Regions from separate parts of the Brevibacillus sp. DP1.3A genome, predicted to be linked through region 2. Evidence: riboswitches for the same ligand, from Rfam matches in the RefSeq annotation. Region 2 holds a riboswitch; each other region holds the start of a gene.
The links. Region 2 has a riboswitch for cobalamin ahead of nrdI (class Ib ribonucleoside-diphosphate reductase assembly flavoprotein NrdI). Riboswitches for the same ligand answer to the same signal wherever they lie in the genome.

Region 1 (3,271 bases), 1.9 Mb from region 2:
ATACGCCCAGAAGGAAAAGGGGATACCTGAAAGCAACACGCTCAACCAAGCATCTCTGCCTGCTTTACTAAGTACGAGGGGGATGACGGTTACGTGGTTCGTAATGCCGATCGTCAGCATCATCACCATAATGGCTTGACCAATCCCGATTTTTCCGTCCACTTTCATGAAAGACTTATCCCCCTGTGCGTGGTGGTGTTGTTAGGATTTGCCTGCTTGCTTGGAAATATGTATCAGGTATAAAGGTTACATCCTCCCGAAAAAGTATGGTATTCTACTATGAGGTAAAAAGGTAGAAACGGAGTAAGGAGTGCAGCCGATGTATCAGCTCATAAGAAAATATCTATTCCAGCAAGATGCGGAAGAGATTCATGAAAAGACAATTGGTGCCTTAAGGCTAGTGGAGGATTCTGCTCCAGGCAAAAGCATCCTGAAGATGATCTATCAGGTAAAAGACCAGCGGTTGGAGAATAAGCTGTGGGGAATGACGTTTCCGAATCCAGTCGGACTTGCAGCCGGTTTTGATAAAAATGCAGAAGTCTATCATGCGTTGGGTGCTCTTGGTTTTGGGTTTGTGGAAATCGGGACGTTGACGCCGCAGGGGCAGCCAGGCAATCCGAAGCCGCGTTTGTTCCGATTGCCGGAACATCAAGCTGTCATTAACCGGATGGGCTTCAACAATCACGGTGCGTATTTAGCTTCCCAGCATTTGGTCGGTTACGCATACTCAGATGTTCCGATTGGGATTAACATTGGGAAAAACAAAGTAACGCCGAATGAAGAGGCGGCCATCGACTATAGCAAATGTATGGACATGCTCTATGCATACGGTCACTATATCGTCATTAACATCAGCTCTCCGAATACCCCGAATCTGCGTGACTTGCAGGAAACAGAGAGCTTGCGTCATTTGGTGCGTGCAGTAAGGGAAAAGGCGACTGAAATGGAAGCGCGTGCCATCAAGAAAAAACCGATATTGCTGAAAGTAGCACCAGACATGTCGGATGAGCACATGCGCGATGTTGTTCACGCTGCTGTTGAAGAAGGCATATCCGGAATTATCGCTACCAATACGACACTGTCACGCGAGGCGGTTTCCGGACATCGATTTGCCGAGGAAGCTGGTGGCTTGAGCGGAAGACCTCTTACGGAGCGTTCCACCGCTTGGGTAAAGGAGATTTATCAAGAAGTAGGAGACAAGGTACCAATCATTGGTGTCGGAGGCATTTATAACGGCGAAGACGCCTACGCGAAAATCCGAGCAGGAGCCAGTCTCGTTCAGGTGTATACGGGGATGATTTATCAAGGCCCAGGTATTGCCAAGCAAATCAACAAAAAACTGCTCAAGCTCATGCAGCGCGATGGTTTTAAACATATTAGTGAAGTAATTGGCGTGGACGCAAAAGAATAGATAGAACAAGCACGCATAGGTCGATGGCTCCGTTTGTAGTGGGTCATTGGCTTATGCGTTTTTGCTTATATTCTTCCGATTTATGTAGTGATCCGGTATAATGATGTGGGACAAACATGAATTGTCTGTCAATTGCATATTGTCGGCGTTAGGTGCCTTTATGTGACGCATAAAGGGTAACAGGGAATCGGGTGAAAGTCCCGAGCGGTCCCGCCACTGTAACCAAGGAGCTCTCTTTGAGAAGGAAACCACTCATTTTCGTATGGGGAAGGACAAAGAGCGCATGGATCTGGAAGCCAGGAGACCTACCTAGTAGCCACACCACAGAACCTTCGCGGAAAGGAGCGGTGAATACGAGGCAATGAGGCTGTATAGTCAGTCTGTTGTTTTGTGTGCACATCTCGTCCATTGATGGATGGGATTTTTTTATTTGTAGGAAAGAACGAAAGTCAGTGAAGGAGGAATGAACATGAATCGATATCGTCTCGTATCGACTTGTCTGATGATCGCGGGCTTTGTCCTGTATTTTTTGCTCAATGAACCAGAGACAGGACATGCGATGCACATCATGGAAGGGTATTTGCCATTGTCCTGGGCCTTATTTTGGTGGGCTGTCTTCTTGCCATTTTTTATGCTTGGAATTCGCTCGATTAACAAGATTGTAAAAGAACATCCCGAAATGAAGCTCCTTATTGGCGTTGCTGGAGCGTTTGCGTTTGTTTTATCTGCACTAAAAATACCTTCGGTTACAGGCAGCAGCTCTCATCCGACTGGAACGGGGCTTGGCGCCATTATGTTTGGGCCTTTTGCGATGTCTGTGTTAGGGAGCATGGTGCTCTTGTTTCAAGCTTTGCTTTTGGCACATGGAGGTTTGACTACGCTAGGGGCAAATGCTGTATCCATGGCTGTAGTAGGACCACTGGTGGCATACGGAATCTATCGGATGATCATGAAGGTCAACGGAAGCCAACGTCTGGCTGTTTTTGCGGCGGCTGCTTTGGCTGACCTCGCTACCTATGTGGTGACTTCGATTCAACTGGCACTCGCATTTCCAGCTGAATCTGGCGGAGTGTTGGCCTCGTTTGCCAAATTTGCAGGAATTTTTGCATTCACGCAAGTACCGCTCGCAATCAGTGAAGGTCTGTTGACTGTCCTTGTTTGGAACTGGTTGTTATCTTACAACGCAAAAGAGCTTACACAGCTTCGTTTGCTCAAACGGGAGGAATCGCTGTGAAAAAAGGATGGAACTGGCTTTTACTCTTGGGGGTAATCGTATTGGCGATTGTCCCGCTGTTGCTGGTGCAGGATTCGGAATTTGGCGGCGCAGACGGCGTAGCGGAGGAAGCGATTAAGGAAATTGCTCCGAATTACGAACCGTGGTTTCAACCGCTGATAGAACCACCAGGGGGAGAGACGGAGAGTCTATTGTTTGCGGTGCAGGCGGCGTTGGGAGCGGGAGTGGTTGGCTACGCTGTAGGCTTGTACAAAGGTCGGTTGGATAAGCGGAAAAAATGAACGGTCTGCAGCTTGATTCACTTTCTTATCAAAGCAGGCTAAAACGTCTGCCGCCAGCTCATAAGTTATTGCTGGCGAGTGTATTGTTACTACTCGTCTTGGTGGGACATGTATGGATGCAGATGGCCGTCGTTGTTTGGATGACGGTATGGGTAGTGGTGTATGCCCGTATTCCTGTCCGTATCTATTGTGCCTTTATGATCGTGTCGCTCTCGTTTTTCGTGGCGGGGCTCCCTGCCCTATTGGTAGAAGGGGCGAGAGCAGGAGAAGTACACGTCCAGGTCGCGGCAGCATGGGAGTTGGGTTCGTATGTGCTCTATGTGCCTATGTCATCATTTGGTAAAG
Region 2 (3,271 bases):
TTCCTTCAAAGAGAAGCTTTGCTTTTTCCGTCCGCGGGCTGTAATCGTTCGTCAAGTACTTGTTAAAATAAGTGCCTTTTGCATATTCCGATTGTTCAAAGCCCAAGAAGGTATTGCCTGTTTCCTTGGCGATTTCCATGCTTTTTTCCAAGGAGTAGAAGTTCATCATCATGAAAAACGTACGAGCGAAATCCTTGGCTTCTTCACTTTCGTAAGCGATTCTATTCTTTGCCAGATAACCGTTCAGGTTCATCGCACCAAGCCCTACGGAGTGCAGCTCACGGTTTGCCTTTTGAACGCCTGGAGCGTTTTCTACACGCGTCATGTCACTCACGGATGTAATGGCTTCGATTCCTTCGTGGACGGATTCACGGATCATTTTGCGTTCCATCACGTTGACGATATTGAGCGATGCCAGATTGCAGCTAATATCGCGACGAATAATATCCATCTCGCCGTAATTGGTAATCGTCGAAGTTTCCTGCAACTGGAAGATTTCCGTGCACAGGTTGGACATTTTCACCGAACCGAGATCTTTCAGTGCATGGTTGTCGTTCGCATTCGTTTTGTTCATGATGTACGGATAGCCCGATTCCATTTGAATCATCGCGATTTTGGTCAACATCTCGCGTGCGCTCATGACGGTCTTTTTCTTGATGCGATCGTTTGCCAAGAGCTCCTCGTACATATCATCGAGGTCCATATCATCCAGATGCACGCCGTATTCTTTGTACACGGAGTACGGAGCAAACACATTCAATGGCTTGTTTTCCTCAGCCAGCTTGTAGAACACGTTTGGTACGATCAGGCCGATGGACAACGTTTTGATGCGTGCTTTTTCATCGGCATTGATCTTTTTGCAATCGAGAAACTCGTTGATATCCCAGCCGAAGATGTTGTAGTACGCTGCGCCTGAGCCTTTGCGTTGCCCCATTTGATCCGCGTAGGAAAACGCATCCTCCAACAGCTTGAGAACGGGCATAACACCTTTTGCTGCCCCCTCGACGCCTTTGATCGGCTCTCCTCGTCCGCGAAGCTTGGACAGGTTCACAGCTACACCGCCGCCAATTTTGGATAGCTGCATACAAGTTCCCAAAATAAAGTTGATGGAGTTCAGTGAATCATCCATTTCGAGCAAGAAGCAGGAGACCATTTCGCCACGGCGGCTTTTGCCTGCGTTCAGGAAGGTTGGTGTCGCCGGCTGCAAGCGTTGATCCATCATGGAGACCGTTAAACGCTTGGCGAGCTCAAAGTCACCTTGTCCAAGGGACAGTGCCACTACGGCCACCCGGTCTGGATACTGCTCCAAGTACATCGATTTATCGTTCGTTTTCAAGGCGTAATCTTTATAAAATTTGGAGATAGCCATGTACGAAGCAAATTGAAAATCAGCGTCATAGGCCAAACGGAAAACTTCATCGACCTGCTCAACAGTGTATGTTTCATAGACGTTTTCATAGAAGTCATTCTCGATCAAATAGTCCATGCGTTCTTTGACACTGCCAAAAGTCATCGTGTTGGACTGCACTTCTTCCATGAAGACCGCAACCGCTTCCCGATCCTTTTCCAGTTGATAAAATCCGTCGTTGCCACGCTGCATCAGTTCGTTGTTCAATTCAATATGCCGCAATTGCTGCCACCCCACTCGTAAATTGTTCCACGTCACGGCCGGTACCGGACAGTTCAAATTTAGAAATCACCGGAACGCCATATAGGCTCGCGATCGTATCCGCGCTTTTGGCAAAGCTGGTTCCCCAGTTGCGGTTGCCGCTGGCAGATACTCCGCGCAGATTGACATGATTTCGCTTCAGGAACGTCGCCACCTTCTCCGGCACTTGTCCGAATCCCGTCGTGTATGTTATCAAAATGAACGGCTCGTCCAGCACCATTTCTTGATTAATTTCCACATGTGGCAAATTAATTTTGTTGACGAATCTTCGGACGTTTCCTGTTTTTGAATCATAAGCGATTAACATGTCCCTCATCCTATCCTGCTATTTTTACTCTGTATGTATGTTATTTAGCCAAAGTAAAAGCGCATCCGACGTTTACATGCCGAATGCGCGTGATGACTTCCATCTAGCAATTCGCCAAGGCGAATTGAGCGCTCGAACACTTCCCTATCTCCCGTAGGTTAAACAGTGCAAGCGGTTAGGCAGGTCTCCTGGCTCTGGATCATCGCTCCATTTTCACCTTCCCGATCGGTCACGATCAGTGGCATTCTTTCGCAAATGGAACTCTCTCATTACAGTGGCGGGACCGCGTCGGATTCTCACCGACTTCCCTATTAAGTCTACCAAATCTGGGTTGGTAAACACCTTACCGCATCAATATGTAGTTGGTAAAACTTACTTTACCTCAATATATCGTAGGAGTCAAGCTCAGTATGCGCTCTTTTCGAAAACTAACTATTCTCCTTTTTCGGCTATTGCCAATCTCTGGTTCTCGTTCATATAATAGATTTTGTGCGTGTTGGTTAGCCATGGAAAGATTGGAGAGTAGCCCTCATGAAAAGCACCGACTATCAACCTGTCGTCATTCCTCGTTCTTGCAGTAAAATCATGACTTATCAAGAGCGTGACTATCACATTTTCGTAAGTATACCTGCCGATCCCCCTCCGGAATCAGGCTTTCCCGTCATATATTTGCTAGATGGTAACTCTGTTTTTGCAACTATGACCGAAGCGATACGGATACAATCACGTGGCCCTGAACGAACTGGCGTGTATCCTGCTATCGTCGTCGGGATTGGGTATCCAACGGACGGTCCGTACCATCCTGCTCGTTTCTTTGATTACACGTATGAAGTTCCCGCCTCAGAGCTTCCTGGCAACCCAAAAGGAGCCGACTGGCCTCAGATGGGGGGAGCGGAGCAGTTCCTCACCTTTTTGGAGGAGGAACTCAAGCCTAGTATCGAAAACGACTTCCCTATCGATCGGACGCAGCAAGCGATTTTTGGACATTCGCTAGGTGGCTTGTTTGTCTTGCATGTACTTTTGTCGAGACCACACGCTTTTCAGCGGTATATAGCTGGCAGTCCCTCGATCCACTGGAATGAGAGCGTGCTGCTTGCGAAGGAGAGTCAATTGCCTGGCCTGCTGACAGATGAGCTCGACGTCTATGCGCTCCTCACCATCGGAGAGTTGGAAAACGATGGGCGATTCTTGGTCAAAGAAAAATCTCTGGCGATGATCGAACGATTGTCATCCATGGGCAAAGGTCAGATCAAGGCTTCCTTTAAAGAATTTGCTGACGAAAATCATTCGTCTGT
Region 3 (3,271 bases), 2.2 Mb from region 2:
ATACGCTGGGTTATGATGGATTCGCGTGTTGATGAGCGAGCCTCATTCTATGTGATCCAAAGGATCTTTAGATTATGCGATTTGTCCGGTGTTTCTGAAAAACATGTAGACAGACATGCGCATCATTGTGACAGTGCCTTCCTCTTTTGGGGAGATGCACCTGATGGCACTGGTCTGGTGTGTCATGTTCAACTGGGTGAAGAAGAGAAGACTGTTGAGAGTCCAACAGCTATTTTTATCCCAGCAGGCGTCGAGCATTCCTATCACTATGTGTCAGGGCGCGGAACTTATACAAATATTGTATTGTCGCCTGAATACAACAAAAGCCTTTTGGTTTCAGCAGCATCTTCTGAAATACCAGTGACCTAAGAGGTACAGGAATTTGTTGAGTTTGAAGAGTGGGCGGCCATCTGGGCATGAGTACGGTATCGACCGGGCTCATGCCTTTTTCGGCTGAATACTTGAGTATTTGTGGTTACATCGACAAAACCCCGCCATAGATCGGCTCTTGCTGCGTTTTTTGTCCCCAGGTGCGCGTCCCATACTCGAAATGCCACCATTCTTTCGGATAGTTGACGAATCCGACAGTCGTCATCAAATGATACAGCAGTCGGCGATTGTCTCGAATCTCGATGTCCTTTTGTGTAGGCTGTACGAGTTCTTCATAATGCCGAGTTGCAGCCCTTTCACTGAAGTCATCGAAGGCTGTCCCCATCTCCAGCCAGCCATCAGGTCCTGCGATAGTCAGATCGACTGCGCCACCGGATAGGTGAGGGGACGGCTTGGAGAGGTCTGTTGTTGGATAAGCGACGAATTTGCTCAATTCTTCGGTGAGCGCGGGTCCTTCCTGCCAGCCTTGTGAAAGCAAGGCTTCACGGAAACGTTCATACAAGGATGCCTGTACCTCGAACGAGCGCCAGCCGTCCAACACGACGAGCTTGTAGCCAATAGGCAGTTGCGCGGCTGCCATGGCGAGCTTGCGTGCTGCCCCTTCTCGCAAAAAGGCTTCTGGCTGTGTTCCGGCATAGCCCTCGTGGTAGTAGGCTGGATAGACTGTGATTTGTTCACAGAGGGAAGAGAGGGGGATCATCGGTTCGCTGCATTCCTTGATCGGCAGTGGGCTGGGCAGGACCATGTCTGGTATTTTTGGAATCGGAGGAAATAGCATGACTGCACACCACTTTCGATTGTTTGCCAATAGGGTAACGAAAATTTTCAGGTAAGTAAATGGTGATTATCTTAAATTTTCTGCCAATAGACACCTGCGAGGAATCGGCAGCTTTTGCTTGAATCCTCGGTAGCTTTTGCTATTATTAAAGCAAGTGCTTGTCAACGAAACGAATGACATTTACATATGGAAGAGAAACAGGTCCTTGTTTTTGCGAAACCGATTCGCAGGAGCAAGGTTAAAAGGGAAGTTTGGTGAAAAGCCAACGCGGTCCCGCCACTGTAAGAGAGTAGCTGTTCTTCAAGGCACCATGCCATCCACTGCCCATCCGGGAGCGGGAAGGAGAAGAAGAGCGATGATCCTCGAGCCAGGAGACCTGCCTGTTTTTATGTTTACACTGATTTCCTTCGGGTCAAAGGAAGAGGTGAGGATTGTTGCTTTCGGCTATCCGCGCTTTGTTTTTCCTTACGTACTGGGGAAACAGAGCGCTTTTTTTGTTGGCTTCGGAAAGTATTTGGAGGAAACAACGGAGTAAAATACATCACTTTTTGAGGTGGTTACGATGGAGAAAAACGATAAGAAGCGGGGCTTGACCCTCGTTTACACGGGAGACGGCAAAGGAAAAACGACGGCAGCAGTCGGATTGGCTGTGCGGGCGACAGGGCGCGGAAAAAAGGTGCTGATGGTTCAATTCATCAAGTCGCCGGAGCGTACATACGGAGAAAAGATTATTTTCGATAAATTGGGCATAGAAATTGTGCAAATGGGTGTTGGCTTCACATGGACGAAGACACCGGAGGAGCATCGTCAGGCTTTGAAAGAAGCTTGGGCGTTTGCGAGCGAAAAGCTCTCTTCCGGAGCGTACGATGTCGTCATTCTGGATGAGCTGAATAATGCATTGGCGATTGACCGCTTCCCGATTGACGATGTGTTGCCATTGTCCGATGTCTTGGAAGCGATTCAAAACAGGCCAAGTCATATCCACCTCGTGATTACGGGACGGGCAGCAAAGCAGGAGATTTTGGACATCGCAGATTTGGTGACAGAGATGAAGCCAATCAAGCATTACTACGATGAAGGGATTCCAGCTGTGCTGGGGGTAGAGTTTTGACAAGCGCAGGTGTAATAGAAACATACGGTCATGGTGGAGACTTGCTGACCGCAGCGCAGCGCTTTGGTCGAGAGCCAGGGCAGTTTCTGGATTACAGTGCCAATATTAATCCGCTGGGGATGCCAGCAAGCGTTCGTGAGATGCTGCTGGCTTCGCTAGCTGCTGTAGCGCATTACCCAGACCCTGGACATCGTGTGTTTCGTCATGCATTGGCAAAACGGCTGCAAGTGCCGGAAGAATGGTTGCTGCCTGCCAATGGTGCAGCGGAGGCAATGGCATTGGCTATCCTCGGTCTTTCGCCGCAAACGGTTGGTGTAGTGTATCCTTGCTTTTCGGAATACGCGCAACTTTCCGAGCAGTATGGTGCTCGCGTCATTGGCTGTTTCGGGAAGGAAGCGAACGGGTACAAGCCCGATCCTGAAGAGCTGCACACTCTTTTTACGCAGTCTGATCTCGTATTTGTCGGGTCGCCAAACAATCCAACCGGAATCCTGTATCAACCGGATGAGCTGCGCCAAATGGCGGAATGGACGAAAGAGACCAATACGTGGCTCATCGTGGATGAGGCTTTTCTCGATTTTGTGGAGGAAGAGCGGCAGTATACATTGGCGACGCAGCTGGAGCGCTTTCCCCGTGTGATTTTGATGCGTTCGATGACGAAAATGTACGCGATCCCGGGATTGCGCCTGGGTTATGCGATTGCGCATCCAGATGTCATTGCGAAGATGCGCCAGAAGCAAGTGAGCTGGAGCGTGAATGCACTAGCCCTTTTAGCTGGAGAACTGTGCTTGCAGGAGCAGGCATACGAGAAACAGACGCGCAGGCTCATAAAAGCAGAACGTGCGTATTTGACTGATTGTATCCGTAGTGAGTTGGGCTGGCAGGTATGGCCGGGGGAAGCAAACTTTCTGTTGCTGCGATCGCCAGCAGGATTGCCAGCTGAACAATTGCAGGCACGGCTCGGCAAAAAAGGCGTTCTGATCCGCAACTGT

Region 1: it holds a riboswitch for cobalamin, as region 2 does, so the genes downstream of both, HP399_RS05710 (energy-coupling factor ABC transporter permease) here and nrdI (class Ib ribonucleoside-diphosphate reductase assembly flavoprotein NrdI) in region 2, are expected to answer to the same signal.
Region 3: it holds a riboswitch for cobalamin, as region 2 does, so the genes downstream of both, cobO (cob(I)yrinic acid a,c-diamide adenosyltransferase) here and nrdI (class Ib ribonucleoside-diphosphate reductase assembly flavoprotein NrdI) in region 2, are expected to answer to the same signal.

The regions. Positions count from the first base shown of each region.
Region 1 covers NZ_CP085876.1:1,265,527-1,268,797, forward strand. Annotated here, with positions in the region: gene HP399_RS05700 (GerAB/ArcD/ProY family transporter) at 1-168, opposite strand, end outside; gene HP399_RS05705 (quinone-dependent dihydroorotate dehydrogenase) at 320-1,411, shown strand; cobalamin riboswitch at 1,545-1,739, shown strand; gene HP399_RS05710 (energy-coupling factor ABC transporter permease) at 1,881-2,645, shown strand; gene HP399_RS05715 (energy-coupling factor ABC transporter substrate-binding protein) at 2,642-2,926, shown strand; gene cbiQ (cobalt ECF transporter T component CbiQ) at 2,923-3,271, shown strand, end outside.
Region 2 covers NZ_CP085876.1:3,189,731-3,193,001, reverse strand. Annotated here, with positions in the region: gene nrdE (class 1b ribonucleoside-diphosphate reductase subunit alpha) at 1-1,630, opposite strand, end outside; gene nrdI (class Ib ribonucleoside-diphosphate reductase assembly flavoprotein NrdI) at 1,617-1,976, opposite strand; cobalamin riboswitch at 2,137-2,337, opposite strand; gene HP399_RS14920 (alpha/beta hydrolase) at 2,508-3,271, shown strand, end outside.
Region 3 covers NZ_CP085876.1:5,417,361-5,420,631, reverse strand. Annotated here, with positions in the region: gene HP399_RS24805 (LeuA family protein) at 1-369, shown strand, start outside; gene HP399_RS24800 (M15 family metallopeptidase) at 476-1,168, opposite strand; cobalamin riboswitch at 1,351-1,567, shown strand; gene HP399_RS24795 (hypothetical protein) at 1,524-1,703, shown strand; gene cobO (cob(I)yrinic acid a,c-diamide adenosyltransferase) at 1,731-2,279, shown strand; gene cobD (threonine-phosphate decarboxylase CobD) at 2,276-3,271, shown strand, end outside.